Regions from separate parts of the Enterobacter sp. ECC_219_Taxon_10 genome, predicted to be linked through region 1. Evidence: predicted binding sites of a transcription regulator. Region 1 holds the regulator's gene; each other region holds the start of a gene.
What was found. Region 1 encodes CRP, which controls carbon source genes, mostly activating them, when cyclic AMP is high. Its sites were predicted from a motif close to ATGTGANNNNNNTCACAT; they were not measured.

Region 1 (10,271 bases):
CGACGGCTTTGGCCCAAAACCGGCCGACATCGTCCACGTGCCGTTTAACGATCTGCATGCGGTGAAAGCGGTGATGGACGACCACACCTGCGCGGTAGTGGTGGAGCCGATTCAGGGCGAAGGCGGCGTGACGGCGGCGACCCCGGAGTTCCTGAAAGGGCTGCGCGCGCTGTGCGACGAACATCAGGCGCTGCTGGTGTTTGATGAGGTGCAGTGCGGGATGGGGCGTACCGGAGACCTGTTTGCCTACATGCACTACGGCGTGACGCCGGATATTCTGACCAGCGCCAAAGCGCTCGGCGGTGGTTTCCCGGTGAGTGCGGTACTGACGACGCAGGAGATCGCCTCCGCGTTTCACGTCGGATCTCACGGCTCCACCTACGGCGGTAACCCGCTGGCGAGCGCTGTGGCGGGAGCCGCGTTCGACATCATCAACACGCCGGAAGTGCTGAACGGCGTTAGCGCGAAACGCGAGCTGTTTGTGAAACACCTGAAAAAGATTGATGAACAGTACGACGTGTTCAGCGAGATCCGCGGAATGGGGCTGTTGATTGGCGCCGAGCTGAAGCCGCAGTACAAAGGCCGCGCGCGCGATTTCCTTCACGCTGCCGCGCATGAAGGCGTCATGGTGCTCAACGCTGGGCCGGACGTGATGCGCTTTGCGCCGTCGCTGGTGGTGGAAGAAAAAGATATTGAAGACGGGTTAACCCGCTTTGCCGCGGCGGTCGCGAAGCTCGTTAAAGGCTAATACTCGGTTCGCTTTAACCGGCGCGTTAACCAAATCCCGTGATGCGGGCGCTGACGCCATGCCACCGACGAAATGGTGTGCATGGTGTTCAGATGTCCCAGCACACGCTGCAAATGCTGCTCCAGCGTGCTCATCGGCCCGTGGGTTAACGTCTCCGGCGCTTCCAGAATGTTCGAGTCGCCCGATTCGCCCGGCGCGTCATACTCCAGACGCTGCTGACACCTCTGCAACGCAATTTCACACGACTGCAAATAGCGCTGCGCCAGATCCGGCGTCAGCATCGTGTGCTCGCGCGCCAGCGTCGTCATGGCGTTAATGTGCTCGACGATAAACTGGCTGTGCGTCACCCACAGCTTCATGTCCGCCAGATAATGTGAATTAAAGCCCGGCTCCTGCATCGCCTGATTCAGCGAGTTAAAGAGGGCGTTATGCGCCTGGTTGACCTTCATACGTTCGTAGGCAAGCGGGGAAGGCTGCGGATCGTCGCTCAGGATCAGACGAATGGCCTGCTGATCGGCCTCCAGCGCGTCGTGGGCGTTTTGCCTCAGCAGGCCGCTCTGCCACTGTGGCCACAGCCAGACCATACCGCCAAAGGCGATCAGGCAGCCAATCAGCGTGTCGATCAGGCGGGCAACGATGAACTGTTCGCCGTTAAGCGTAAGCAGCTGCAGGGTATATACCGCCGTTACCGTAAAGCCCACCATCGCCCAGCCGTAGTTTTTGCGAATGATTAGATAGCTCACCAGGGTGATAGCCAGCATGCCCGCCAGGGTATAGCCCTCGGGCACGTGAAAGTGCAGCGTCACGCCTGCAATAATCAGCCCCGCCATCGTGCCGCCCGCACGGTGCAGAATGCGCACCCGCGTGGCGCCATAGCCATTCTGGGTGACAAACAGCACGGTCATTAAGATCCAGTAGGGTTTCGGCAGGTGCAGCGCCATGCCCATCAGGCTGGCGATACTGAGCATGACGCTAATTCGTGCGGCGTTGCGCAGGGCGGACGATTTAAGAGAAAGATAGCTTTTGAGCGCCGGCAGCAGCGGCAGACGTTTTTGTTTATCCGCCATCAGGTCGCGGGGATAAAGCGGTCGCTGGGTGCGCAGCACGCGGGCGATGCGGCTGAAGTGCCAGGCGGCAAACTGGCCGACCGGATTTTCCGGGTGCTGACGGGCAATTTTCTCCAGCGCGCCGAGCTGTTTGTCCATGTTAAAGCGCGTGGGGTAGCGGTGATAAAGTATATCGTCAGCCAGCACCCGCAGGCGCGCGGAGACGGTCTGCGCGTTCCAGCGAATCACCGCTTCGGCATGGCTGCGCTCAACCAGCTTTTGCACCTCCTGCGGGTGATGAAGGCTAACGGAGATATGCTCCTGAAGGTCCAGCCCCACCTGGAAGGTACGCAGCAGCCGTTTGTACTCGTGGTTCTTGTTTGCGGCGAGCATATGCAGCTGCTGATAGCACTGGCTTATCAAATCCACCACTTTTTGCTGGCGCGTCAGCAGCGGCGGTAAGGATTTTTCCGGATCGGTATGCTGGGTGAGCAGGGTGTATTTGGCTTCGCAGTAATCCGCAAGCTGCACGTAGAGCAGGCTCAGAGATTCTCGCAGCGGCTGCTCTCGCCATAGCCAGAACCAGAACCAGTTAAACAGCCCGTACCACAGCGTGCCGAGGGCGTAGATCAGCAGCGGCTCCCACACGGGCATATTCCCGGCGAGGCTCAGGGTAAAGATGGCCGCAATGAGTGACGCTGGAAGCAGGCGAGCGTGCAGCGAGCTGATTTCCGCCGTGACGCCGAGGGTCATCGCCAGCACGGTCAGGATCAGCGGCAGGGGAATATCGCGAGCCAGTAACAGCTGCACCGCGAGGCTACAGCCTGCAAACAGGCAGCCGCCGATAATCAGGCGTTTGAAAAAGCGCTTATGCGGCGTGTCCAGACCGGCAATGTTGCAGCAGGCGGGCACGAGGGAAAACAGCAGGCCCTGCTGAAGATGACCCAGGAGCAGGCCCACGGCCACGGGAAGACACAACACCAGCGTTTGTCGCAGTGCGTAGTTAACTTCCGGGTGATAGATCAGCCTGCGCCACATGGGGAAAAGAGACAAAAACGGCGTGACACCTCGCGATGGCACGCCGTTTAAGCAGGATTAACGGGTTCCGTAAACCACGATGGTTTTACCGTGGGCGGAGATCAGGTTTTGATCTTCCAGCATTTTCAGAATACGGCCCACTGTTTCACGGGAGCAACCGACGATCTGACCAATTTCCTGACGGGTAATTTTAATTTGCATGCCGTCCGGGTGGGTCATAGCGTCTGGCTGTTTCGCCAGGTTCAGCAGGGTTTGCGCGATACGGCCGGTCACGTCCAGGAAGGCGAGGTTACCCACTTTCTCTGACGTCACCTGCAGACGGCGCGCCATCTGGGAAGAAAGACGCATCAGGATGTCAGGGTTTACCTGAATCAGCTGACGGAATTTCTTGTAAGAAATTTCAGCCACTTCACATGCTGTCTTTGCACGAACCCAGGCGCTACGTTCCTGGCCTTCTTCAAACAGGCCCAGTTCACCGATAAAATCGCCCTGGTTCAGATAAGAAAGGATCATCTCTTTCCCTTCCTCATCTTTGATCAGCACTGCCACCGAGCCTTTGACGATGTAATACAACGTTTCCGCTTTTTCACCCTGGTGAATCAGCGTGCTCTTCGATGGGTACTTATGAATGTGGCAATGAGACAAGAACCATTCGAGAGTCGGGTCTGTTTGCGGTTTGCCAAGCACCATGCGCTGTTATCCTCTGTTATAAGCTGTCACCAGAGTCATCAGATGCATCCGGACTCTGGGGTTGCAATCGAATTCTTACCCATACCCTGGGAAGTCGGCTGTCGTAACGTTTCGCAGCCAGTAAAGTTTGATGTCCTCTGCATACATGTGTAACGTCAATGTATTACTGTAGCATCCTGAGTGTTTTAGCATAGCTTTCGCCGCGTGTCTCCTGGTGTCTCGCTTCAGCATGATGCAGGTCGCCTTCCATTGCGAGAAATGTAACGCACGCGTAATCTGTCACCAAAAATGCAACGTTGGAGTTAATGAATATGCAAGCGCGCGTGAAGTGGGTTGAAGGTTTAACGTTCCTGGGGGAGTCCGCGTCAGGACACCAGATTTTGATGGATGGTAACTCCGGCGATAAAGCGCCGAGCCCAATGGAAATGGTGCTGATGGCGGCAGGTGGATGCAGTGCGATTGACGTGGTGTCGATTCTGCAAAAAGGTCGTCATGACGTAACGGATTGCGAGGTTAAACTCACCTCAGAACGTCGCGAAGAGGCGCCACGCCTGTTCACCCACATAAATCTGCACTTTGTTGTCACCGGGAAAGCGCTGAAAGACGCGGCGGTTTCACGCGCGGTGGACCTGTCTGCGGAGAAATACTGCTCTGTGGCGCTAATGCTGGAGAAAGCGGTAAAAATTACGCATTCGTATGAAGTGATTGAGGTGTGATTCACGGGGCATCGTGCGTGTTGATGCCCTCACCCTAACCCTCTCCCACGGGGAGAGGGAACATGTTTACGCGATCTGCTTCCCTTCCATCAACCGCTGAACCAGCGGCGTCATGATGAGCTCCATTGCCAGCCCCATTTTTCCACCCGGCACCACTAACGTATTCATGTGCGAAATAAACGAGCCCTGCAGCATCGCCAGCAGCCAGGGGTAATCAATGCCTTCAAGATTGCGGAAGTGGATCACCACAAAGCTCTCGTCCAGCGACGGGATGCTTTTCGCCGCGAACGGATTGGAGGTGTCCACCGTCGGCACGCGCTGGAAGTTAATGTGGGTGCGGGAGAACTGTGGCGTGAGGTAATTGATGTAGTCTTCCATGGAGCGCACCACGGAGTCCATCACCGCCTCGCGCGAATGGCCGCGCTCGCTCATGTCACGCGTTAGCTTCTGGATCCACTCCAGGTTAACGATAGGGACCACCCCGACCAGAAGATCCACGTGGCGCGCCACGTCGTGCTGAGGCGTAACCACGCCGCCGTGCAATCCTTCATAAAATAATACATCGGTGGGTTCCGGCAGCGGTTGCCAGGGGGTAAAGGTGCCCGGTACCTGGTTCCAGGGTACGGCTTCATCGTAGGTGTGAAGATACTTGCGGGACTGCCCGGTACCGCTCTGCCCGTATTCGCGGAAGGTTTGCTCCAGCAGACCGAAATCATTGGCTTCCGGGCCGAAGTAGCTGATGTGTTTACCCAGATCGCGCGCCTTGCGGATCGCCATGTCCATCTCCGGGCGCGTATAGCGGTGAAAGCTGTCGCCTTCGACCTCCGCCGAACGGAGATTCAGCTGGGCGAAAATCTTGCGAAAAGCGAGGCTGGTGGTGGTGGTTCCCGCACCACTCGACCCCGTAACGGCAATAATGGGATGTCTGGCAGACATAGCAACTCCCTGACTGAAAAGGTTGGAAGATCAGCCGTGAAACGCGTTGCGGGGCATGATATTGACCGTCTCATGCAGTTCTGACCACACCAGCACCACGTCGCCGCTTTTCAGCTGGCGTTTAACATCGTTGACCTTTTGCTCAAGCGAACGCTCATGTTCACCATAATCGGTGCCTTCGCGTAATACAAAGCTTTCAATCAGATTATCGAGCGTTTCGGGAGCCAGATCTTGCCAGGGAATGATCATTTTGCACCGTCCAGGTAAGGAGTAAGCCAGTCAGGAATACGCGCCTCCAGCCACATTTTCGGGCGGCGCAGCGTGCCGCCGATAAACCCAACGTGGCCGCCATGTTCAGTTAACTGATAGTGAACGTTGTCGGGCAGGAATTCCTGCGCGGGGATCGAATGGTGATCCATAAACGGGTCATCCTTGGCGTGAATGATCAGCGTCGGCTGCGTGATTTTGCTGAGCAGCGGCATGGCGCTGCACTGACGATAATAGTCAATTGCATCGGCGAAGCCGTGGATTTTCGCAGTGATCAGATCGTCGAACTCGCGAATACGACGCACCTTTTTCAGCTGGCGCAGGCTTACCGGCAGGGTATCCGGGTAGGCCTTGAGCTTACGCGCCGCGTTGGCCTTCAGCAGGTTAAGCAGGTAGCGCTGATAGACGCGGGAAAAGCCTTTATCCATATGGTAGCTGCACTGCTCCAGCATAAACGGCGCGGAAACAATCACTGCAGCATTCAGCGGTACGCTGTCGCCCTCTTTGGCCAGCAGGCAGGCGAGCATATTTCCGCCCAGCGAATAGCCCACGGCGGCCGTTGGCACGGTGCCAAAGTTGTCCCGCAGCCAGTGTAAAAACCACGTTCCGTCTTCGGTTTCACCCGAGTGATAAATGCGTTTCTGCCGGTTCGGCTCGCCGCTACAGCCGCGAAAATGCATCACCACGCCGAGCCAGCCGCGCGCTTTTGCTGCCTCAATTAACCCATGTGCATACGGGCTGTGCAGGCTCCCCTCGAGACCGTGAAAGACCACCAGACGGGGCTTATGACGCGCCTGTTCCGGCGCTTCGCTCCAGGCGAGATCCAGAAAATCACCGTCTGGCAGGTCAAGCCGCTGCCAGTGCGGAGTGAACTGAACCTTGCGGCGGATCAGCCGCGGCAGCATGGTCTGCAAATGGGGATTGGCCACGCCGCGCAGGGGCACGAACTCGGTGCTGTCTTCGGCCGCAATGTCGAAGTCTGAAGGAATGATTTGGGTCATAAGCGCGATGCTGATTCTTGTCGGAAATTTACGATACTTTCCGAATTGTACCCCGTTTAGCCTGGATTTCCGAACCAGGAACTGATCCCGATCACAAATATTTACCTTGATTATTACTCTCAGGCTAATGATTCCGCCCTACGCTTAATTGATGCCTTTCTCGCCAGAGCGCAGACTTTACTCAACGTTAAGCAAATCAGAATGATGTGCTGAATCAGGAGGTTAATAATGTTATCTGGGCAAACACCCGCGCGGCAATGGAACACACGACGCAGCGAGAAAGCGCGTCGACTGACGTCCGTACCGGTGCAGGGGAAAGTACTGCCAACCGGCGATATTGTCGGCATGCTGGAAAAACTGATCGCACCGGGCGACAAAGTCGTACTGGAGGGCAACAACCAGAAGCAGGCGGATTTTCTGTCCCGCTCGCTTGCCGAAGTGAACCCGCAAATCGTCCACGACCTGCATATGATCATGCCGAGCGTTGGCCGCAGCGAGCATCTGGATATCTTTGAAAAAGGCATCGCCCGCAAGCTGGACTTCTCCTTCTCCGGGACACAAAGCCTGCGGATCTCCCAGTTGCTGGAAGATGGTCAGCTCGAAATCGGCGCGATCCATACCTACATCGAACTGTACTCACGCCTCTATGTCGACCTTTCGCCCAACGTGGCGCTGATTGCCGGTTTTAAAGCGGACCGCAAAGGCAACCTCTACACCGGGGCGAGTACCGAAGATACCCCGGCGCTGGTGGAAGCCGCTGCGTTCCACGACGGTATCGTCATCGCACAGGTGAACGAGCTGGTGGACGACGAGTGCGATCTGCCGCGCGTAGATATTCCAGGCTCCTGGATTGACTACGTGGTCGTTGCAGATAAGCCGTTCTTCATCGAACCGCTGTTCACCCGCGACCCGCGCCTGATTAAACAGGAACATATTCTGATGGCGATGATGGCCATCAAAGGCATCTACGCGGAGCATCAGGTGCAGTCCCTGAACCACGGTATCGGCTTTAACACTGCGGCGATTGAGCTGCTGCTACCTACCTACGGCGAACAGCTCGGTCTGAAGGGCAAAATCTGTAAGCACTGGACGTTGAATCCACATCCGACGCTGATTCCGGCCATTGAAAGCGGCTGGGTCGAAAGCGTGCACTGCTTCGGCGGCGAGCTGGGGATGGAAGAGTACATCCGCGCCCGTCCGGACGTGTTCTTTACCGGTGCCGACGGCTCCATGCGTTCCAACCGCGCCTTCTGCCAGCTGGCAGGCCAGTACGCGGTGGATATGTTCATCGGCTCTACGCTGCAGGTTGACGGTTACGCCAACTCCTCAACCGTGACTCGCGGTCGTCTTTCTGGCTTCGGTGGTGCGCCAAACATGGGCCATGACCCGCATGGTCGCCGCCACGCCACGCCGGCCTGGCTGAACATGATCACCGAGCCTGACCCAATGCAGCGCGGTAAAAAACTCGTCGTGCAGATGGTGGAAACCTTCCAGGCGGGCGTGAAGCCAACCTTCGTGGAAAAACTCGATGCCGTAGACGTGGCGAAAGCCTCCGGCATGCCGCTGGCACCGGTGATGATTTACGGCGATGACGTGACGCACGTGCTGACGGAAGAGGGGATTGCCTACCTCTACCGGGCGAAAGATCTGGAAGAGCGTCGTGCCATGGTCGCCGCCGTCGCGGGGATCACCGATATCGGCCTGGGTGTGGACGCCAGGCGCGTGGCGGAACTGCGCCAGAGCGGCAAGGTGGTGTATCCGGAAGATATGGGGATTCGCCGCACCGACGCCACCCGCTCTCTGCTGGCTGCGGGCAGCGTGTCTGACCTCGTGGAGTGGTCCGGCGGTCTGTATAACCCACCTGCGAAATTCCGGAGCTGGTAATGACACTTCTGCCCCAGATTCAGGCTGAAGGCGGTGCCGAATGGCTGGCGCGAACCGCCACGCAGTGTCTGATTGACGAAGCACGTTTAAGCCCGAAACCCGGTCTGGTGGACAGTCGGGGGAACGGCGCGCACCACGATTTATCCCTTGCGCTGATGGAGCGCTCCGCGCGCAGCCTGACCCCCACGTTTCAGGCGCTGGCGCAGCAAAGCTGGCTGCGTCCGGCAGATATTGCGCTTCGACAAACCGTTGGCCGTCTTGGCCGCGAAGGCGAGAAGCAGATGATGGCGGCCACCGACGGGGTGAATACCCATCGTGGCGCGATCTGGGCGCTGGGATTGCTGGTAAGCGCGGTGGCGATGTTGGGCGGGGATGCAACTGCGCAGGCCGTCGCGAACACTGCCGCGCAGCTGGCGAAACTCCCGGACGAGGCGGCACCGAAAGTGTTCAGCAAAGGCCTGCGAGCCACGCACCGCTACCGCGTGCCGGGCGCGCGTGAAGAGGCGCAGCAGGCATTCCCGCACGTTATGCAGCGCGCATTGCCGCAGCTTCGCCTCAGCCGTCTCAACGGCAGCAGCGAAACGTACGCCAGGCTCGACGCGCTGATGGCCATCATGACCTCGCTCACCGATACCTGCGTGCTGTCCCGCGCCGGAATGGAGGGGCTGGACGCCATGCAGAGCGGTGCCCGCGCTGTACTGAACGCCGGAGGCTGTGCAACGTCCGAAGGCCAGCAGGCGCTGGCGAACCTGGACCGTCAGATGCTGGCGCTTAACGCTTCACCGGGCGGCGCTGCCGACCTGCTTGCCGCCGCGCTGTTTCTCGATCGTGTCGAAACGCCTTATTCAAAGCATTAAGAGGATGTTATGGAAAAAATTACATTGACCGTGCCCGCCAGCCGCGCGTTAAGCGGCAGGGCGCTGGCAGGCGTCGTCGGCTCCGGGGATATGGAGGTGCTCTTCACCGCCGAACCGGGCCAGACCTTAATCGTTGATATCACCACCTCCGTCGACAACAGCCGTGGCCGCTGGGAGGCGCTGTTGAACCGCCTGCACACCGTCAGCAGCCTGCCTGCAGGCAAACTGACCATCCACGACTTCGGCGCGACGCCGGGCGTGGCGCGCATTCGCATCGAACAGGTTTTTGAGGGGGTGAGCCATGCGTGATGACAGCAGCTTTATCGAACTAAAAGCGCGCCAGCGCGCGCAGGCCCTGCTGGATGACGGCAGCTACCGCGAACTGCTGGATCCGTTTGAAGGCATTATCTCGCCGTGGCTTGGGCCACAGGGCATTGTCCCGCAGGCCGATGACGGCATGGTGGTGGCGAAAGGCACCATCAACGGTCAGCCTGCGGTCGTGGTCGCGATTGAAGGCGCGTTCCAGGGCGGCAGCATGGGCGAAGTGTCTGGCGCCAAAATGGCGGCGGCGCTGGAGCTGGCGGCGGAAGATAACCGCAACGGCATTCCGACGCAGGCGGTGCTGTGCCTCGAAACCGGCGGCGTGCGTCTGCAGGAGGCTAACCTCGGCCTGGCGGCGATTGCCGATATCCACGCAGCGATTGTAGACCTGCGTCGCTACACGCCCGTCATCGGGATTGTGGCCGGGACCGTGGGCTGCTTCGGCGGGATGTCCATTGCCGCGGCGCTATGCAGCTACCTGATCGTGACCCGCGAAGCGCGTCTTGGCCTCAACGGTCCGCAGGTTATCGAGCAGGAAGCGGGCATTGAAGAGTACGACTCCCGCGACCGTCCGTTTATCTGGAGCATGACCGGCGGCGAAGTGCGCTATCAAAGCAGGCTGGTGGATGCCCTGGTGGGCGACGGCGTAAACGCGGTGAAGGCGGCGATGAACGAGGCGATTGCGAAGGGCGTACCGGCGAAACACCGCACCGATAACTACGACGATTACCTGAACCGTCTGACCAATTTCGACACCCGCAAACAGG
Region 2 (10,271 bases), 2.4 Mb from region 1:
GGCTGGTGGTGAAAGAGACCGGCTTAAGCTTTCGACGCTGGCGTCACCAGCTGCAGCTGATTTTGGCGTTACAGCATCTGATAAGCGGGAAATCGGTTCAGCAGGCGGCACAGTCGCTGGGCTACGACTCTACCACCGCGTTTATTACCATGTTCAGGAAGGGGCTGGGCCAGACGCCGGCACGTTATATGGCCAGCCTGACTATGACTTCCCGATAAACAGGGAAACCAGCCCTGCCGCAATCAGCGGGCCCACCGGCACGCCGCGAAAGAGCGCCACGCCCAACACGGTACCCACCAGCAGGCCGGCAACCAGTGAAGGCTGGCTGCTCATCAGCGTAACGCCGCGCCCGCCCAGCCACGAGACAAAAATGCCTACCGCGATCGCCACCAGCGATTTCCAGTTCACAAACGAGTGTAGTAACGTCGAGGCGGGAAGCGTTCCGCCGGCAATGGGCGCCATCACCCCGATGGTTAAAATGATGATCCCGATGGTGAGGCCTTGCTTTTCTATCCACGGGAAAAAGGTGTTTAACGGGGTCACGCGCACAATAATCAGCACCAGAATCGAGATGGCGACTGTGGTGTTATGGCTGATAAACCCGAGCGCGGCGAGAGCCAGAAGAATGAGCAGAGTAGGGTCAAACATGGGAAGTCCTTGCCAGAATAGTTACCCTGCTTACTGTACGCGGAAAAGCGGCGGAAGACAGTTTTAAAAAGATTCTCTTGCTGTCATAACCTTGTCATTTACGCGGATTAAAACGAAGGCAGGTATCGCAACGGGGCCGCCATCATGAACGATCACATGTTTGTTGAAGCGCTGATCATCTCCTCATCGTTTTTCGCTATTGCCGCGATTCTCGTCGCCTCCGTCCTGTTTCTGGAACGAAAAGGCTGACAGCGCCGTCACGACGACGCTTTATGGAAGTTAACAAGCTCAGGACGGGCAATGCGCAGGTAATCCTGGGTATCCATAATCACGGATTTCTCCAGTAAGCCGGCGTTAAAGGCGATTTCGTCGAAACGCTCAAACAGCAGCGGGTCTGCAACCAGCGCTAAATCAGGATGGAAGCTAAAGGGCGGGATAGCGCCAAAAACGCAGGCGGTAAGGGTATCAACCTCGGCCGGGCTGGCGAGGGAAGCCTTAAGCCCGCCAAAATGGCTGGCAAGCTGGCTCAGATCGGCCTGCAGGTCTGCGGCCAGAATCGCCAGTACGTGTTTTTTAACGCCGTTGCCCTTCACTTTGCAGACCAGGGCTTTTGCACCCTGGCGCAGATCGGTCCCGCGAATTTCACTCACCGCTTCACATTTCCCGACCGCCTCATGCTCCATGACGCGAAAACGCGCGCCCTGCTCGGTGAGTAAGGTAATCAGCTTCTGGTGGGTTCCTGCCCCAATAGCGTCGTCAGTCATCACAATTTTCCCGGTGATAATCCAGTATGCAGCTTGCTACATTAGCACGGGATGAACGGGGTCGAAAGAAAACAGCCAGCGGATTCGCTGGCTGTGGGGTTATACGTTGCTGGTCGCAGATTGCTTGTGGAAGAGCTCTCTGAATACCGGATAAATATCATCCTGATCGCGGATATGCTGCATTGCAAAGTTATCGAACATGGACTGTAGATGTTCATACTCCCGCCACAGGGTCTGGTGAGCGCGACGGGTGATTTCGATATAGCTGTAGTAACGCACCACCGGCAGAATTTTCTTCGCCAGGATCTCGTGACACAGCGGTGAGTCGTCGGCCCAGTTGTCGCCATCCGACGCCTGCGCGGCATAAATGTTCCACTGCGCCGGGTCATAACGCTCTTTCACCACTTCGTCCATCAGTTTCAACGCACTTGATACGATGGTCCCCCCGGTCTCCTGAGAGTAGAAGAACTCATGTTCATCCACCTCTTTCGCCTGGGTGTGATGGCGGATATAAACCACTTCCACGTTCTTATAGGTTCTGCTCAGGAACAGGTAGAGCAGAATATAAAAACGTTTCGCCATATCCTTGGTGGCCTGGTCCATTGAGCCGGAGACGTCCATCAGACAGAACATGACCGCCTGGCTGGAGGGTTCAGGGCGTTTTTCGTAGTTCTTATAGCGCAGGTCGAAAGTGTCGATAAACGGCACGCGGTCGATCTTTGCTCTTAACTCGGCAATCTCTTTACGCAGGCGCTCCTCTTCCAGCAGCTGCGCCGGCTCCGTGTTTTCCACGACCTTCAGGCTGCTCTCCAGCTCGCGCAGCTCACGACGTTTGCCTGCCGTCATGGCCGTGCGGCGCGCCAGAGAATTCTGCAACGAACGCACAACACTGATATTGGCGGGCACGCCGTTGGCGGTATAGCCCGCGCGATGGGTTTTGTACTCATTAAGCTGACGATGCTGATTTTTTTTCAGGTTCGGCAGCGCAAGGTCCTCGAACAGCAGGTCGAGATATTCATCTTTCGAAATCTGGAAAACGAACTCATCCTGACCTTCACCGTCCTGGCTGGCCTGTCCCTGACCGCTTCCTGAACCACCACCGCCGCCCTGAGGGCGCTCAATTCTGTCGTTCTGAACAAAGTGGTCATTACCTGGGTGTACGCGATGGCGCAGGCCCCCGCGCCCCTGATGAAACATCGGTTCGCTGATGTCATCGGTAGGGATGGAGACAGACTCGCCGCTGTCGACGTCGGTCACCGAGCGTTTGTTGATGGCCTCGGAGATCGACTGTTTAATTTGCGCTTTATAACGGCGCAAGAAGCGCTGGCGGTTCACCGTGCTCTTGTTTTTGCCGTTAAGACGCCGGTCAATAAACCAGGTCATATACCCCCCGTACTGCATTTGCCAACTTGCGTTTTTGTTGGCCCGGCAGGCGCAGGCGCTACCGGGCACTTGTTTTAAGACGATTTACGCACGCGCAGATACCATTCGCAGAGCAGGCGAACCTGCTTGCGGGTGTAGCCTTTTTCCATCATACGGTCGACAAAATCGTCGTGTTTCTTCTGCTCGTCGGTTGAGGTTTTGGTGTTAAACGAGATCACCGGCAGCAGCTCTTCGGTATTGGAGAACATTTTCTTCTCAATGACCGTGCGCAGCTTCTCGTAGCTGGTCCAGTTCGGATTGCGACCGTTGTTATGCGCTCTGGCGCGCAGGACGAAGTTCACAATCTCATTACGGAAGTCTTTCGGGTTGCTGATCCCGGCAGGCTTCTCAATTTTTTCCAGCTCCGCGTTCAGGGATTCACGGTCAAACAGCTGGCCGGTATCCGGGTCGCGGTACTCCTGATCCTGAATCCAGAAGTCAGCGTAGGTGACATAGCGGTCGAAAATGTTCTGCCCGTATTCTGAGTAGGATTCCAGATAGGCCGTCTGGATCTCTTTGCCGATGAACTCAGCGTATTTCGGAATCAGGTAGCCTTTCAGGAACTCAAGGTAGCGTTCAGCCTGCTCCTGCGGGAACTGCTCGCGCTCAATTTGCTGCTCCAGCACGTAGAACAGGTGAACCGGGTTGGCCGCCACTTCCGCATGGTCGAAGTTAAAGACGCGGGAGAGGATCTTAAACGCGAAACGCGTGGACAGACCGTTCATCCCCTCATCGACCCCGGCGTAGTCACGGTATTCCTGATAGGACTTCGCTTTCGGATCGGTATCTTTCAGACTTTCACCGTCATAGACGCGCATTTTCGAATAGATGCTGGAGTTTTCCGGCTCTTTCAGGCGCGACAGGATGGAGAAGCGCGAGAGCGTTTCCAGCGTACCCGGGGCGCATGGCGCGTGTACCAGCTCGCTGTGGTTAAGCAGTTTCTCGTAAATTTTGATCTCTTCGGAGATCCGCAGGCAATAAGGCACCTTGACGATGTAAACGCGGTCAAGGAAGGCCTCATTGTTTTTATTATTACGGAAGGTCACCCATTCTGATTCGTTAGAGTGGGCGAGAATGATGCCGTTAAACGGCAGGGCGGAAATACCTTCCGTCCCGTTGTAGTTCCCTTCCTGGGTCGCTGTCAGCAGAGGATGCAGCACTTTAATCGGTGCTTTAAACATCTCAACGAATTCCATAATCCCCTGGTTGGCGCGGCACAGCGCACCGGAATAGCCATAGGCATCCGGGTCGTTTTGCGCGTAGTTTTCCAGCTTACGGATATCGACTTTGCCCACCAGCGCCGAGATATCCTGGTTGTTCTCATCACCCGGTTCCGTTTTGGCGATAGCGATCTGCTCCAGTATGGATGGCCATACTTTCACCACTCGGAACTTAGTGATATCGCCGCCAAACTCGTGGAGGCGTTTTGCCGCCCACGGCGACATGATGGTACCGAGGTAGCGGCGCGGGATGCCAAACTCTTTATCCAGAATTTGCGCATCTTCCTGCGGATTAAACAGGCACAGCGGATGGTCGTTAACCGGGCTGCGTTCGCCGTTGGCGCTCAGCACATAAATCGGTACGCGCTGCATCAGCGACTTCAGGCGTTCAGCCAGCGAGGATTTACCGCCGCCGACGGGGCCGAGTAAATAGAGGATCTGTTTCTTCTCTTCCAGACCCTGGGCGGCATGCTTCAGATAGGAGACAATCTGTTCAATGGCATCTTCCATACCATAGAACTCTTCGAACGCCGGATATCGGGCGACTACCCGATTCGAAAACAGACGGGAAAGCCGTGGCTCCAGGGCAGTATCAACCATGTTTGGCTCACCGATAGCCATCAATAGCCGTTCTGCCGCATTGGCATAGGCACTGCGATCTTGCCGACAAATGGTAAGAAACTCCTGCAGTGTGAACTCTTCGTCCTTGGCAGCTTCATAGCGCTGGCGATAGTGATCGAATATATTCATGGCATGCCGTCCTTTCGTTTTTTAGCACAGGATAAGAGCCGTTCGTATGAGTAGTGGAGGCTCCCGGAAGAGAATCTCTCGCACCCCACTGCCAGAGCAGCAACCTGTGTGCCAGGTCAGACGCTAAGAACCGCAGGTGTTCAGGAAAACTCTTCTTAAATTTAAGCGTAGATGGCATTTGCCAAACTTGCATGCTGAGAAAAACTAATTTCAATGACATATCAATAACTCATCCAAAAATTTCCACCTGAGTTATAAGGCTTAAGGACGTTTTTCATTCAGCGGTCATATAAATGAAAGCGGGCTGTCATCTGAAAAGTTAAAAATAATGGGTTAATCAGACTGATTAGCAGGCAAAAAATTTTGGGATGTACGGGAATGGCGGTTACACTTCACCCGCTGATTATTTGACTACAGGAAAGAATGGATTGTGACCAAACTCAAACTTCTGGCATTGGGCATCCTTGCCGCGACCGCAGTTAGCACCGCTCAGGCGGAAAGTCAGTGGACGGTGGGCGCGGGCGTTGGCGTCATTAACAGCCCATACAAACAGTATGACCGCGATGTTTATCCTGTTCCCGTTATCACCTATGAAGGCGATAATTTCTGGTTCCGTGGTCTCGGCGGCGGCTACTATCTCTGGAACGATACGGCCGATAAGCTATCTATCATGGCCTACTACGATCCAACGCACTTCAAGCCGGGAGACAGCGACAGCCATGCGCTTCGCCAGCTCGACAAGCGCAAAAGCTCTATGATGGCCGGGCTTTCGTACGTGCATAACACCCAGTATGGCTTCCTGCGTACGGCCCTGGCGGGTGATACGCTTGATAACAGCAACGGCTTTATCTGGGATCTGGCCTGGCTGTACCGCTATACCAACGGTGGGCTCACCCTGACGCCGGGTATCGGGGTGCAGTACAACAGTGAAAACTACAACGACTACTACTACGGCGTCTCTAAAAACGAGTCCCGCCGCAGTGGGCTGAAAAGCTACAGCGCTGATGACGGCTGGGATCCTTACCTGGAGCTGACCGCGAGCTATAACTTCCTTGGCGACTGGAACGTCTACGGTACCGGTCGTTACGAGCGTCTGAGCGACGAAGTGAAGGATAGCCCGATGGTCGATAAGTCCTGGGCTGGCATCTTCTCTGTGGGTGTGACCTACAAGTTCTGATTGTGCATTATTTTAGTGCAATCTTTGCATCAAAACGGGGCGCTTGCGCCCCGTTTGCTTTTGCGTGGTGCGGCGGCATTATCGCTTAACGATGCGGATCGTCTGTCCTAAACGAGACGGCTTTTCTTCACTCGCTTTCTGCGGGGTGGTCACGCAGGCCGTTTCCACGCAGACGAACGTTTTATAACCGTCGTCAGGCACGTCGGCCATGCTTACAGACAGAGCAGGACCCGGGTTCCAGCCCACCACGTTGCTGTGATGGTGATGGACCACCTCAATGCTGCGGTTCAGGGCACCGTCGTGGATCACGCTGCATGCTTCCGGATGCAGATAGACGCGGTCGGTACGGTCAGGGAACGCCTGAACGCCGTCGCTCAGTTTGCCTTCTTTGGCGTTATCCACTTTATCGATAAAGGTATCGCCAAGGCCGCTCACTTTCACTGCGCTGATATCACCCACGTTGAAGTAGGTATGCAGGGCCGAGGTGGTGTCGAACTCGCCGTGGGCTTCCAGCTCAATTTCGCAGGTTTTACCCAGCTTGAAGCGGGCATACAGGGTGAACTCGTGCGGCCACAGGGCGCGGGTCTCGTCATTTGCCTGCAGCTCAAAGGTCAGCACGGCGCCGTTATCGTCTTCGTTATGCGCTTTCAGCGTCCACTGCTGGTTGCGGGCAAAACCGTGAGAAGGCAAACCCGGCTGTGCAGACGGGCCAAACCACGGCCAGCAGATCGGTACGCCACCGCGAATAGCCGCCCCTTTTTTGAAGGAGGTCGCATCGCTCAGCCACAAACCTTCGGCTTCGCCTTCCGGTTTCCAGGAGAGCAGGTGAGCGCCGTTCAGCGCCACGGACGCTTTAACGCGGGGATGGTCAACGACGATAACGTCGGCACCGTCAATCTGACGGCGGGAGAGCACAGGGGTAAGTTGTTCGACTACCGGAAGTGCAAAAATTTTATTAATCATTAAGCAATCCTCTGTCTAAAAAACAATAAAAAAGGCGACCGAAGTCGCCTTTTTGGATCAAGCACTCATCTCAACTTATTTGGAGATGTGAGCGATCAGGTCCAGTACTTTGTTAGAGTAACCAGTTTCGTTGTCGTACCAGGAAACCAGTTTCACGAAGTTGTCGTTCAGTGCGATACCTGCTTTAGCATCGAACACGGAAGTGCACACTTCGCCGTTGAAATCGGTAGATACAACGTCGTCTTCGGTGTAACCCAGAACGCCTTTCATTGCGCCTTCGGAAGCAGCTTTGATTGCTTTCTTAATTTCTTCATAAGAAGCAGCTTTTTCCAGACGAACAGTCAGGTCAACAACGGATACGTTAGGAGTTGGAACGCGGAACGCCATACCAGTCAGTTTGCCATTCAGTTCTGGCAGTACTTTACCTACAGCTTTAGCAGCACCGGTAGAGGATGGGATGATGTTCTGAGCCGCGCCACGGCCGCCGCGCCAGTCTTTGTGAGACGGGCCATCAACGGTTTTCTGAGTAGCGGTGGTAGCGTGAACGGTAGTCATCAGACCTTCGATGATGCCGAAGTTGTCGTTGATAACTTTAGCCAGCGGTGCCAGGCAGTTGGTGGTGCAGGATGCGTTAGAAACGATGTCCTGGCCAGCGTAAGTTTCGAAGTTTGCACCACGAACGAACATTGGGGTGTTGTCTTTGGAAGGACCGGTCAGAACAACTTTCTTCGCACCCGCAGTGATGTGTTTACGTGCAGTTTCGTCGGTCAGGAAGATACCGGTTGCTTCAGCAACAACGTCAACACCGATTTCGTTCCATTTCAGGTTAGCTGGGTCTTTCTCAGCAGTAACGCGGATGGTTTTACCGTTAACAACCAGGTGGCCGTCTTTCACTTCAACGGTGCCGTCGAAACGACCGTGAGTTGAGTCGTACTTCAGCATGTACGCCATGTATTCAGCGTCCAGGAGATCGTTGATACCAACGATTTCGATGTCAGAACGTTTCTGAGCAGCACGGAAAACAATACGGCCGATACGGCCAAAACCGTTGATACCTACTTTGATAGTCATATATTCCACCAGCTATTTGTTAGTGAATAAAAGGTTGCCTGTAAAATTACAAAAACCTTACGCAGCGTCAAGCGGAATCGTGTCAATCATTGCGACAAATCAATCCTGTGACTAACGTTTGTGCGACTGACTCGCCTCACTTTCCCTTTGAGCTTGCAACCACATGGGGGCTGCGCCCGGAATTTTAAAGGCCTCGCAGGATAAAAATGTGAACATGATCACAATTGCCTGACCGCCTTTTCGCGACACATAAGTTTAGAACAAAAGTGCACGCAAGGGTGTTAATGTTTTGTTAGAATCGGGGTTAAAAGATGTCTGTTTCTACAGCGAGATGTAAGCATATGTCGAACCAACGTAACCCTGACGATTTGAAAAAAAACCTCACAGAAATGCAGTTTTACGTGACGCAGAATCACGGAACGGAGCCGCCATTTACCGGGCGTTTGCTGCATAACAAGCGAGACGGCGTCTACCACTGTCTGGTCTGCGATGCCCCGCTGTTCAATTCACAAACGAAATACGACTCCGGCTGCGGCTGGCCGAGCTTTTACGAGCCGGTGAGCGATGACGCAATCCGCTATCTGACCGACTCGTCGCACGGTATGGTGCGCACGGAAATTCGCTGCGGCAACTGCGACGCGCACCTGGGGCATGTTTTCCCGGATGGCCCTCAGCCAACGGGCGAGCGTTTCTGCGTAAACTCAGCTTCTCTGAGCTTCAGCGACGATGAAAACGGCGACCAGATTAAGGGTTGAAAAAACGATTCAGCAAATTATTCCTTTGAAAGGGAGAGATCGTGAATATTGAGGACATGATTAACGGGATGACCCCGGAAGTTTATCAGCGTCTGGTGACCGCCGTTGAGCTGGGTAAATGGCCCGACGGAGTGGCCCTGACGCCTGAGCAAAAAGAGAACAGTTTGCAGTTGGTGATGCTGTGGCAGGCGCGCAACAACACCGATGCACAGCACATGACTATCGATACCAACGGTCAGATGGTGATGAAGAGCAAGCGCGAGCTTAAGGAAGATTTTGGCATCACGCCGAAGCCGATTGCGACCTTCAAATAACGCTCTCCGTGTGGGCCGGGTAAGCGCTAGCGCCACCCGGCACATATACCTTAGTGCTTAATCCCGAGTGATTCCGCCAGCTGTTTCGCTAACTGATTGTTATCATCAGCCCCGTACTCCCAGAACATCGCCCCGGCGAGGCCTTTCTCTTTGATGTAGTCTGCCTTGATCGCGACGGAACGCGGGTTCTCATACGAAATCGCAAACAGCGCGTTGCCATCGGAACCCTTTACCGATAGCCACGGCACCTTCGCCTGGTCGTCCCAGTGCTCGGTAAAACGCTTCTGCGGATCGTTCAGCAGCTTCTTCACGATATCGTTGTACTTCACGTAGGTATCTTTGGTCAGGTCATAACCGAGCGACTTAAACAGGCCGATCTCCTGCGGCCCGAAGTAGGGCTGGGTGACCGGATTTTTTTGCGCGTCCGGCTTGCTCCAGTCAATGCCCGGTTCAACCGCACGTTTCGGTACGCGACCGTAAAAACCGATCCCGAGGTTCATCTGCTTCGGCTTAAGTCCGGCGGCCAGATAGTTGCTCACCACAAAATCGACGCTGTATTTATCCGCGGCAGCCACCGTTGGCCAGGCGCTGGAGTCATACAGGTTCGCGTTGAAATACTGGGTGCCGTACGCCATGTCGTAGGTCATCAGGTTGATATAGTCGAGCAGGGGCGCGATGGCTTTGACATCTACCCAGCTTTTCGGACTTTCCGCATTCGCGCCCACCGCAATGGTCACCAGCTTTTTCTGCCCAAACGCCGCGCGCATCTCTTTCAACAAGGCGGTGAAGTTATCCCGATCGGCTGGCTGGCTTGCAACCAGCCCCCACGCGCCGTTAACCGGATACTCCCAGTCGAGATCGATCCCGTCCAGGCCGTATTTGTCGACAATTTCCTGCGCGGAGCGGATAAACACTGCGCGACTCTCTTTGGTTGCCGCCGCGCCAGAGAAACCACGCGCGCCCCAGCCGCCAACGGAGAGCAGGACTTTCAGGTTCGGGTTTTGTTTACGCAGGGCCGGGATGAGGGCCAGATCGGACGCCACTTTTGGCGACAGCCAGATTTGATGCAGTTTCGTCGGATCTTTCAGCGCGGCGTTGGTCTCGTCTTTCTCGTCGTTATAAACAAGTCCAAACGAGTAGTTCAGATGGGTGATCTGGCGAACGTCCAGCTTATTAATATCGCCACC
Region 3 (10,271 bases), 970 kb from region 1:
TTGCTCTGGTTGATGGTGAACTTACGCGCCAGGATGATGACGTAGCCGATCGCCAGACCAATCACCAGGCCGGTAATCAGCGAGGCGATGAAGTTGGTCACCGGGAACATGATCCCCGCGCCCAGCAGCAGCGCCGGAACGCCGAGGCCCACGCCGGTCTGGATCGCACCGCCGATATCAAGAATACCGACCAGCGACCCTTCGATAATGCGGGCGAACAGGAAGCTTGCGCCGAACGCCGCCACCGCGCCGTAGACGCCGGTATCAATCCCCGCTTTCAGCATCGCCACGAAGGCCACTTCGTTAAACGCGCCGATACCGTAGAGGTAGTACATGTGCGTCCCGGCGAAAACGCCGGAGGAGAGCAGGCCAACGAAGATCGGGAACGACCAGTCGGCATACCAAAAACCTTTATTCTGTTCCATGTAGAGGCTCCTGTTATTTACCGCTGAGCGAGTTGTGGATCATATCGAGCCAGTTCGGCACGGTCAGATGGAAGGATTCGATCATCTTCATGTCGAAGCCGCGGAAGAAGCCGCTCAGCACGAAGAGCAGGACGATAGCCGCCATCATCACTTTGGTGACGTGGTTCCAGCCGCTCTCTTCCACGCCTTTACCGATCAGGATCCCCAGCACCAGGCCCGGTACGGCGTTGCCCATAATCAGCTGCGCCGCGCCGCCGAAGATGGTGGCCCAGAAGCCCGATTTTTTACCCGCGTCGATAGCCGCCAGCCAGAAGATCACCGGCATGACGGTGTTCACCAGTAGGTTCGCGGCAGGCACCAGTACCTTCACGGCGGTGACCTGAAGCGCGGCCGGAACGGAGGAGGCGGTCAGGTTCAGGAAGGTCACGACGATCATGCCGATCACGCCGCAGGCAATCGCCATTTTGCGGGGATCGTGCAGCGTTTCGCCGACGTTACGGTTTTTGATCATCAGTGCAGCAGCACCCCAGTTCGGGATGATGCGGTGGTCAACGTCCTGTGTGAAGGCGCCTGCAGCCACGGAAGAGGCCCAGGCGTTAAAGAAGAAACCTAACCCAAAGGAGAAGTGAGAAGCCGGATCCCCTTCGCAGGAGTTCAGTTCCCCCAACGTACGAAACGCGCCCATACCCTGAGTGGTAGGCGCATGAAACATGCGTGCAGCCCCGGCGCCAACACCGACGCCTACCAGGCCGCCGATGATGAGCGATTTTATTAATATAATTAAGAACATCAGTCTGCCCTTTTTATGAATAATCAGCGTTGCGTGACGAAATCCACCCGGTCGAGATTGATGGCGGTCACGTTGACGGTCACATCCAGCTCCACGCTGTAGGTGCGTCTCTCCCGGCGCAAAAAGAAGAACAGAAACGCTTCTTTACGCACCGCTTCTTGCGCCTGAACAACCTGCACATCCTGTGGCTCAATACGCAGTAAGATATGCGGTGAGGCTTTCATCACCGCGGCCTGAACGTGGTTGAGCGCGTCAGCAAAGGCGCGCGCTTTGGCGTCGCCTTTGCCCTTCACTCTCACCGTGGTTGTGAACTGTTCTTTCATGCTTATGCGCCGTATTTCTTCTGCCACGCCTGTACCAGACGCTCGCCCAGCTCTTCTTTATCCATAAAGCCGAAGCCCAGCACGTTGCAGCCTTCGTTGATGGCGGTCACGCCCTCATCCACGGAACGCATGCCGTATTTGGCTTTGTAGCCATATTTGGTTTGGGCGGTGATGGCACCCGCGCCGCCGCTACCGCAGAAGGAGATGCCGAAAGTGGCATTTTCCGCTTTCATCACGTCGCCGAGCTTCATGTCAGCCGCCATGCCCGGCACAACCACCGCGCGTCCGCCTGCTTTTTCCACACCGGCAGCCACTTTCTGACCTTTGCCCAGGCGATCGCCAATCACGACTGTAATCTGTTCCATGTGTTGCTCCTTAAAGGTTGTCTTTCGCGACTTCAAAGTGAACGGAGAGCAGCCAGGCCTCTTCATCAGGAAGATTGCCAAACTGCGCTACCACTTCACGGGCAAGTTGCATTGAATCTGGTGAAATTTCGTCAAACAGCTCTGCTTCTACCTCCGGCAGCGGCTCGCCGGTCACGGACCGGTGCGCCATTGCGCGCACGTGGGAGGTGAGCATCTGCTCCTGTACCGCATTGGGGATGATGTTGTTTCGGGCCAGCAGGGCATAAACCTGCTGCAGCATGGTGGTCGCGAGCTGTTCTGTTTGCTCCGCCTGTTCCCCAACGTCGTTCATTACCGCTCCGTTAATCACTGGTCTTACCCCGTTAATGGCTCTGGAATAAAACTAACGTTGGGGGGGAATTGTTTGTAGCGAGTTGTTTTCCACTTCGAAGTGGAAAGGCGAGCCGCAGCAGTGATCTGTGCCACATAAATGCGGTGAATCTGGATTAATAACGGTATTTGCGTGATGAATATCACGTATTCCAGCGGCAAAACGCGCGCCGGGGAAACGAAAACGTTCAGGCGTGGTGACGCAAAAATGTGATGGCGATAGGGTTTACTTATTACCGCGTAAAAAAAACGGGAGCCACTGGCCCCCGCTGGTTGTTTGTCAGATGCGCGATCGATTAACGATATTTCTTGTGATACGTGTTACGCGTCGCCACAAACTGGTCAGCCGCCGCCTGGGCTTCCTTCACTTTGCCTTCGTTAGCCAGCTTCAGCGCACCGTCGATCTGACCGACCAGCACGTCAAAGCCGTGGCGATAGTCTTTCATCTCTGCGCTGTCTGCCGCTTTGCTTTCCAGCTTTGGCGGGGTCGCTTTTTGCGCGTCCAGCGCCGCTTCACGCATTTTGGTCAGTGCGCCTTTCATTTCGGCCGCATTGTCCGTTTTCTGCACTATCTTCAGGTTTTGACTGAGGATGTCCATGTTGTCTTCGAGATCGGCAGCAAACGCAGAAGAGCCAAGAACCAGCGTTGAAGCCGCGACGATCGCTAACAGGTGTTTACGCATTGCTCACTTCCTTTTTTATTATTAAAACGCTTTTCGGGTATTACTGGCCGGCGATTTTCATTTCCGGCAGTAATACAGAACCACACTGTATATTGCTACGTGTTTCAATATCGTTACCGACCGTAACGATATTGCGCCACATGTCCTTCAGGTTGCCGGCGATGGTAATTTCGCTCACCGGATACTGAATTTCGCCGTTTTCGACCCAGAAGCCTGCCGCACCGCGCGAGTAGTCGCCGGTGATGCCGCTCACGCCCTGCCCCATCAGCTCGGTGACCACCAGACCGGTGCCCATCTCTTTTAGCATTTGCTCGAAGTTAAGGCCCTGACCGGCAATGCGCCAGTTGTGGATGCCGCCCGCGTGACCGGTGCTTTTTAGCCCCAGCTTGCGCGCGGAGTAGTTGGTCAGCAGCCACTGGGTCAGAATGCCGTCTTTAACGATATCGCGGCGTTCCGTGCGTACGCCTTCGCTGTCGAACGGCGTGGAGGCCAGCCCTTTCAGCAGGTGCGGGTGCTCTTCAATCGTCAGCCATTCCGGCAGGATCTGCTTGCCCAGCGAGTCGAGCAGGAAGGTCGATTTACGGTACACCGAGCCGCCCGCGATAGCGCCCACCAGATGGCCAAACAGGCCGGTCGCCACTTCATTGGCAAAGATCACCGGGGCCTTCATGGTGGAGAGTTTACGCGGCGACAGGCGCGACAGCGTGCGTTCGGCACACTCTTTACCCACCCACTCAGGAGACTGCAAATCCCCCAGCGCGCGGCCAATGGTGTAGGCGTAGTCGCGCTCCATGTCGCCGTTCTCTTCAGCGATGACGCAGCTGGAGAGCGAGTGGCGGGTAGAGCAGTAGCCCTGCAGCATGCCGTGGCTGTTGCCGAACACTTTGATGCCGTAGTGGCTATTGAAGCTGCCGCCTTCGGTATTGGTGATGCGCTTGTCAGCCTGCAATGACGCCTGCTCGGCGCGCGCGGCCAGTTCAATGGCTTCATCCGGCGTCACTTCCGCCGGGTGGAAAAGATCGAGATCCGGCGCGTCAAACGCCAGCAGCTCTTTATCCGCCACGCCTGCGTAAGGATCCGGAGAGGTATAGCGGGCAATATCCAGCGCCGCCTGCACCGTACGGGCAATGGCATCCGGGCTGAGATCGGTGGATGACGCGCTGCCTTTGCGATTCTGGTGATACACCGTGATCCCAAGCGCGCCATCGCTGTTAAATTCTACATTCTCCACTTCGCCATAGCGGGTGCTCACGCTAATGCCGGTGGTTTTGCTGACCGCCACTTCGGCGCCATCTGATTTACCTGAAGCGAGCGTCAGCGCGGTGGAGACGGCTTCTTCCAGAATCTTACGCTGCGCTTCAACTTGTGAGGTTACTTTCATCGCAAATGCCATACTGTAAGAGAGAGTTAAGTGAAGTCTAACAGAGAACCGTTTTTCAGTGCGCGTCTTAACTGGTAACATTAGCCTCTTTTTTTAAGGAGCCTGACATGACTAAGCAGCCCGAAGACTGGCTCGACGACGTTCCCGGTGATGACATCGAAGACGAAGATGATGAGATCATCTGGGTCAGTAAAAGTGAAATTAAACGTGACGCCGAAGAGTTAAAACAGCTTGGCGCAGAAATGGTAGAACTGGGTAAAAACGCGCTGGACAAGATCCCGCTCGACCAGGATCTGCGTGATGCCATTGAACTGGCACAGAAAATCAAAAAAGAAGGCCGTCGTCGCCAGCTTCAGCTTATCGGTAAAATGCTGCGTCAGCGCGACGTGGATCCGATCCGTCAGGCGCTGGACAAGCTGAAAAACCGCCACAACCAGCAGGTTGCGCTGTTCCATAAGCTGGAGCAGATCCGCGATCGTCTGATTGAACAGGGTGATGATGCAGTACCGGAAGTACTGAACCTGTGGCCGGATGCCGACCGCCAGCAGCTGCGTTCTTTGATCCGCAACGCGAAGAAAGAGAAAGAAGGGAATAAGCCGCCGAAGTCCGCGCGCCTGATTTTCCAGTATCTGCGCGAGCTGTCTGAGAACGGCGAGTAATCTCTTCCCCTCACCCCAGCCCTCTCCCCGGAGGGGCGAGGGAGAAAACACGGGAAAGTAGGCCCGGTAAGCGCTAGCGCCACCGGGCTTTTTTTTACTCTGCAGCCGCCGCTTCCGCTTTCTTCGCCAGACCGTCCAGCAGCTTCTGATGGATCCCACCGAACCCGCCGTTGCTCATCACCAGAATGTGATCGCCAGGCTGAGCGGCTTTCACCACCATATCCGCGAGCACATCCACGTCCGCACTCCAGTGCGCAGGCTGAATGCAGGCATCCGCCACTTCAGCCACCTGCCACGGAATATGCTGCGGCTGCAGCAGGAAGACTTCGTCGGCACGTCCCAGGGACGGTGCGAGGTCGTCTTTGCAAATGCCCATTTTCATGGTGTTTGAGCGCGGTTCCAGCACCGCCAGAATGCGCGCGGTACCGCCAACCTTGCCGCGTAACGCGGCAAGCGTCGCCAGAATGGCGGTCGGGTGGTGCGCGAAATCGTCATAGACCGTCACGCCATTCGCTTCGCCGCGCAGTTCCAGGCGGCGGCGGGCGTTAATGAACGAGCCGAGCGCATTAGCGGCATCCGCAGGCAGCACGCCCACGTGGCGCGCCGCAGCAATCGCCATCAGGCCGTTGTGCATGTTGTGCTCGCCCACCAGGCCCCACTTCACCTCGCCCACTTTTTCACCGTCGAGCAGCACTTCCCACTCGGAGGCATCCGCGTTGAGCTTTTTCGCCTGCCAGTGGCCCTGCTCGCCCACCAGCTCCTGCTCGCTCCAGCAGCCCATCGCCATGGTCTGCTTCAGGTTGATGTCGTTCTCCGGCAGGATGATGCGGCCCTGACCCGGAACAATGCGCACCAGATGGTGGAACTGTTTCTGAATCGCTTTCAGATCGTCAAAGATGTCCGCGTGATCGAACTCAAGGTTGTTGAGGATCAGCGTGCGCGGGCAGTAATGCACGAACTTGGAGCGCTTGTCGAAGAATGCGCAGTCGTATTCATCCGCTTCAATCACAAAGAACGGGCTGTCGCCAAGACGCGCAGAGACGTCGAAGTTACCCGGCACGCCGCCGATCACAAAGCCCGGCTTGTAGCCGCAGGCTTCGAGGATCCAGGTCGCCATGCCGGCGGTAGTGGTTTTTCCGTGGGTACCGGCCACGGCAACTACCCAGCGGTCGCGCAGCACGAAGTCATGCAGCCACTGCGGGCCGGACATGAACGGAATATTGCGTTCCAGCACCGCTTCAACGCACGGGTTACCGCGGGTCATGGCGTTGCCAATAATGACCAGATCCGGCTCGGGATCCAGCTGGCTGGCATCGTAGCCCTGAATCAGCGAGATGCCCTGTTTTTCCAGAAGCGTGCTCATCGGCGGATACACATTGGCGTCCGAACCTGTCACTTCATGGCCCAGCGAGCGCGCCAGCATTGCCAGTCCGCCCATGAAAGTGCCACAAATCCCCAATATATGAATGCGCATACGTCACTATCCTTCTTCAATGTGGCGCACATTTTACTCACATGTTAGCGGCTGTGAAACGCATTTCAGGTAAATCCGTATGTTGCTGGCGCGATTCACCTCTGCGCTACTATTTGAATATTTGTTAAGATTGTTGGGCTTTAGTCGTTTTAGTGAACATACAATCGCTCTACTCACAAAGATGCAGGGAAAGTGTTATGAAAACGTTAGGTGAATTTATTGTCGAAAAGCAGCACGAGTTCTCTCATGCTACAGGTGAACTCACTGCTTTGCTGTCGGCAATAAAGCTGGGCGCTAAGATCATCCACCGTGATATCAACAAGGCCGGTCTGGTCGATATCCTGGGTGCCAGCGGTGCCGAAAACGTTCAGGGCGAGGTTCAGCAGAAACTCGATCTGTTCGCAAATGAAAAACTGAAAGCTGCACTGCGCGCGCGCGACATCGTTGCGGGTATCGCCTCTGAAGAAGAAGATGAAATTGTTGTTTTCGAAGGGTGTGAACACGCTAAATACGTTGTTCTGATGGATCCGCTCGACGGCTCTTCCAACATCGACGTTAACGTTTCTGTCGGTACCATTTTCTCCATCTACCGCCGCGTCACGCCTGTTGGCACGCCGGTGACCGAAGAAGATTTCCTGCAGCCTGGCATTAATCAGGTTGCAGCCGGTTACGTCGTTTATGGCTCCTCCACCATGCTGGTGTATACCACCGGGTGCGGGGTTCACGCCTTTACGTACGATCCGTCACTGGGCGTTTTCTGCCTGAGCCAGGAACGCATGCGCTTCCCGGAGAAAGGCAACACCTACTCCATCAACGAAGGCAACTACATCCGCTTCCCGAACGGCGTGAAGAAGTACATCAAATTCTGTCAGGAAGAAGATAAAGCGACCCAGCGCCCTTACACGTCCCGCTATATTGGCTCTCTGGTCGCGGATTTCCACCGTAACCTGCTGAAAGGCGGTATCTACCTCTACCCAAGCACCGCCAGCCACCCGGACGGGAAGCTGCGTCTGCTGTACGAATGCAACCCGATGGCGTTCCTGGCCGAACAGGCGGGCGGCAAGGCGAGCGACGGTAAAGAGCGTATTCTGGATATCGTGCCGGAAAGCCTTCACCAGCGCCGTTCATTCTTCGTCGGCAACAACCACATGGTTGAAGACGTTGAACGTTTTATCCGTGAGTATCCGGACGCGTAATCCCACTCCCCCGGGGAGCCAGTCTGGCTCCCCGACACATTTATATATTTTACCGTATAAGTGTTTATAAAAAACACGCTTTAATATTCACCCCTGCTCCTGCATTATTTCCATAACAGTTTGACAATTATTTCCTGGAGCAGAATTGCAATGAAAAATTATTCCCGGGCTAATACCGGCATTGATTTAAACCTTATTCCTGTATTTATTGAAGTCGTCCGCTGCGGCAGTATGGCAAAAGCCTCTTTGCGCCTGGAGATGTCCCGGCCTGCGGTGAGCCTGGCGTTGAAACGCTTTAATCAACTGTTTGATGAGCCTTTATTTTCCCGCAAAGGTTTATATCTTGAGCCGACGGAAAAAGCGTTAGCCTTAACCAGCTCGCTGGAAATATTAATGGGTGATATTCACGATAATATTGCGGCGGTAAATTCCGCGAGAAATAAAACCCCGGCACAGAATGCACCGGGGCCGGGGAATATTATGCCGCAGTCTGAGCCGTCACTTTGAACGATGACATGGCTTCCATCAGCTGACGCGACTGCTCCTCAAGGGAGCGGGTCGCGGCGGAGGATTGCTGCACCAGCGCCGCATTCTGCTGCGCGGTTTCGTCCATCTGATTCACCGCAATATTCACCTGCTCAATGCCGCGGCTCTGCTCCTGAGACGCGGTGGCAATTTCGCGCATCAGTTTAGTCATGCGCAGCACTTCTGTTGCGATCTCATCCATCGTTTCACCCGCCTGCTGGGCCAGCTCGCTGCCCTCGTTAACGTGGGTCTGCGAATCACTGATAAGCGAGCGGATCTCTTTCGCCGCGTCGGCGCTACGGCTGGCAAGGTTACGGACTTCACCCGCGACGACGGCAAACCCGCGTCCCTGCTCGCCCGCGCGCGCCGCTTCCACGGAGGCGTTAAGCGCCAGAATGTTGGTCTGGAAGGCAATACCGTCGATCACGCTCAGGATGTCGGCGATGCGCGCCGAGCTGCCGGAGATATCGCGCATTTTTTCAATCACGTAGCAGACCATTTCGCTGCCGTGATCGGCGGTGTCGGAAACGGACTTCGCCAGCTGGTGCGCCTGCTCGGCATTATCGGCGTTGAGCTTCACCGTCGCGGTGATCTGCTCCATGCTGGCGGCGGTCTGCTCCAGCGACGTGGCGGTAGATTCGGTGCGCTCGGCAAGATCCCGGTTCCCCGCCGTCAGCTCGCGGCTGCCGGTGTCAATTTGCGAGCTGGCATCGCGTACCCGCATAACCGAGCTCATCAGCGACTGGCGCATCTCCTCTATCGCCGCGTTGAGGCGGTTAAACTCCTGGCTCGCCGGCGCATTCAGCGTATGGGTTAAGTCCCCCGCCGCCACGTTCTCCAGCTGCGCAATGGAGGCCGACAGCGGCTTAAGCAGCATATGGCGCAGCACCAGCCAGGCGAGCACGATAATGCCCGCCGTCAGCAGCGCGGCGACGATAATCAGGATCAGCACGCGGGTTTTGCTCGCCTGCACAGCGCTCACTTCCGCCTGACCTCGCGCTTCGCTCCATTTTTGAAACGCCTGCATATCGTTATCAAACTGCTTCGCTACCGGGATCAGCGTGTTCTCCAGCAGATCGTAATAGCTGTCCGCGCTCTGGTCATTCAGGGTTTTCAGCATCGGGCCGATCCCCTGCTGGTTATACGTCGCCAGGCTGGCCGCGACTTTATCGAGGAGCTGCTGCCCCTGCTCGTCAGCCACGCCGCCGTCAATCACGCCTTTCAGCGTTTTCTGGGCCAGGGCAACTTCCTGATTGATGTTTTTTACCGCTTTGGCCGCATCGTCCAGCATGCCGATTTCCATCATCCGGACGGCCTGACCCGCCTCATTGCGCGCGCGCAGGATCAGCGTATAGCCTGAATTAAGCTGCACCATCTGCTCACCCTGAAGGTGATTAATGCGCTGCAGTGAAGAAGAACTCTGTGTGAGGGCATAAATGCCGATGCCGCTGACAATCAGCAGCAGAAGGGTCATAACGGCCAGTAAAGAGAGCAAGCCGGTACGAATCGATAGCGTTTTAAGCATGATATTATTTCCGGTAGCGAGATATTTCTGGGCATAAAAGAAGAGTATCGGCCGCTACCGGTAAATGTTTAGACTTTAAGTAAATTCAGAGTGTTATCGCTCTGTTACCGATGTGTTTACACGGGTAACAGGCGAGCTTTGTCGGTTCTCCCAGAGCACCGTCAGGCCGCGCTGGAGCGCGATAAAAATAAACAGCAGAATGCCGATGGCGATCTTCGTCCACCAGGAACTGAGCGTGCCGTCGAAGTTGATATAGGTTTGTATCAGTCCCTGGATGGCCACGCCGAACAGCGTCCCCAGCACCGTTCCTACCCCGCCGCTGAGCAGCGTGCCGCCGATAACCACAGAAGCAATCGCATCCAGCTCCACGCCTACGCCTGCAAGGGCATAGCCCGCCTGGGTATACACCGAGAAGACGATACCCGCCAGCGTCGCCAGGCCTGTCGAGAGCATATAGATGCGGATGGTGGTGCTGCGGGTTGAGATCCCCATCAGGTTGGCCGACGTAGCGTTGCCGCCGATGGCGTAAACCTGATTGCCGAACCGGGTGCGGTGG

Region 2: the regulator CRP is predicted to act here: its motif matches at 8,222-8,239, upstream of msrB (peptide-methionine (R)-S-oxide reductase MsrB).
Region 3: the regulator CRP is predicted to act here: its motif matches at 2,353-2,370, upstream of AC4ICF_RS02375 (glycine dehydrogenase).

The regions. Positions count from the first base shown of each region.
Region 1 covers NZ_CM178005.1:4,472,668-4,482,938, reverse strand. Annotated here, with positions in the region: gene argD (bifunctional acetylornithine/succinyldiaminopimelate transaminase) at 1-748, shown strand, start outside; gene AC4ICF_RS21440 (YccS/YhfK family putative transporter) at 745-2,832, opposite strand; gene crp (cAMP-activated global transcriptional regulator CRP) at 2,890-3,522, opposite strand; gene AC4ICF_RS21430 (OsmC family protein) at 3,834-4,238, shown strand; gene AC4ICF_RS21425 (phosphoribulokinase) at 4,305-5,174, opposite strand; gene AC4ICF_RS21420 (YheU family protein) at 5,205-5,423, opposite strand; gene AC4ICF_RS21415 (hydrolase) at 5,420-6,442, opposite strand; gene mdcA (malonate decarboxylase subunit alpha) at 6,671-8,326, shown strand; gene AC4ICF_RS21405 (triphosphoribosyl-dephospho-CoA synthase) at 8,326-9,183, shown strand; gene mdcC (malonate decarboxylase acyl carrier protein) at 9,193-9,492, shown strand; gene AC4ICF_RS21395 (biotin-independent malonate decarboxylase subunit beta) at 9,485-10,271, shown strand, end outside.
Region 2 covers NZ_CM178005.1:1,969,816-1,980,086, forward strand. Annotated here, with positions in the region: gene AC4ICF_RS09395 (AraC family transcriptional regulator) at 1-218, shown strand, start outside; gene AC4ICF_RS09400 (DUF441 domain-containing protein) at 202-648, opposite strand; gene yoaI (small membrane protein YoaI) at 793-897, shown strand; gene AC4ICF_RS09410 (YbaK/prolyl-tRNA synthetase associated domain-containing protein) at 906-1,412, opposite strand; gene AC4ICF_RS09415 (YeaH/YhbH family protein) at 1,512-2,795, opposite strand; gene yeaG (protein kinase YeaG) at 2,870-4,804, opposite strand; gene AC4ICF_RS09425 (MipA/OmpV family protein) at 5,235-5,981, shown strand; gene AC4ICF_RS09430 (D-hexose-6-phosphate mutarotase) at 6,060-6,944, opposite strand; gene gapA (glyceraldehyde-3-phosphate dehydrogenase) at 7,020-8,015, opposite strand; gene msrB (peptide-methionine (R)-S-oxide reductase MsrB) at 8,357-8,770, shown strand; gene AC4ICF_RS09445 (YeaC family protein) at 8,812-9,084, shown strand; gene chiD (chitinase ChiD) at 9,135-10,271, opposite strand, start outside.
Region 3 covers NZ_CM178005.1:511,533-521,803, reverse strand. Annotated here, with positions in the region: gene AC4ICF_RS02395 (DUF4310 family protein) at 1-425, opposite strand, end outside; gene AC4ICF_RS02390 (DUF4311 domain-containing protein) at 439-1,215, opposite strand; gene AC4ICF_RS02385 (DUF4312 family protein) at 1,239-1,538, opposite strand; gene AC4ICF_RS02380 (SFCGS family glycine-rich protein) at 1,541-1,903, opposite strand; gene AC4ICF_RS02375 (glycine dehydrogenase) at 1,914-2,252, opposite strand; gene cybC (cytochrome b562) at 2,569-2,955, opposite strand; gene pmbA (metalloprotease PmbA) at 2,996-4,348, opposite strand; gene yjgA (ribosome biogenesis factor YjgA) at 4,444-4,995, shown strand; gene mpl (UDP-N-acetylmuramate:L-alanyl-gamma-D-glutamyl-meso-diaminopimelate ligase) at 5,090-6,469, opposite strand; gene fbp (class 1 fructose-bisphosphatase) at 6,667-7,665, shown strand; gene AC4ICF_RS02345 (helix-turn-helix domain-containing protein) at 7,816-8,172, shown strand; gene AC4ICF_RS02340 (methyl-accepting chemotaxis protein) at 8,144-9,715, opposite strand; gene yjfF (galactofuranose ABC transporter, permease protein YjfF) at 9,809-10,271, opposite strand, start outside.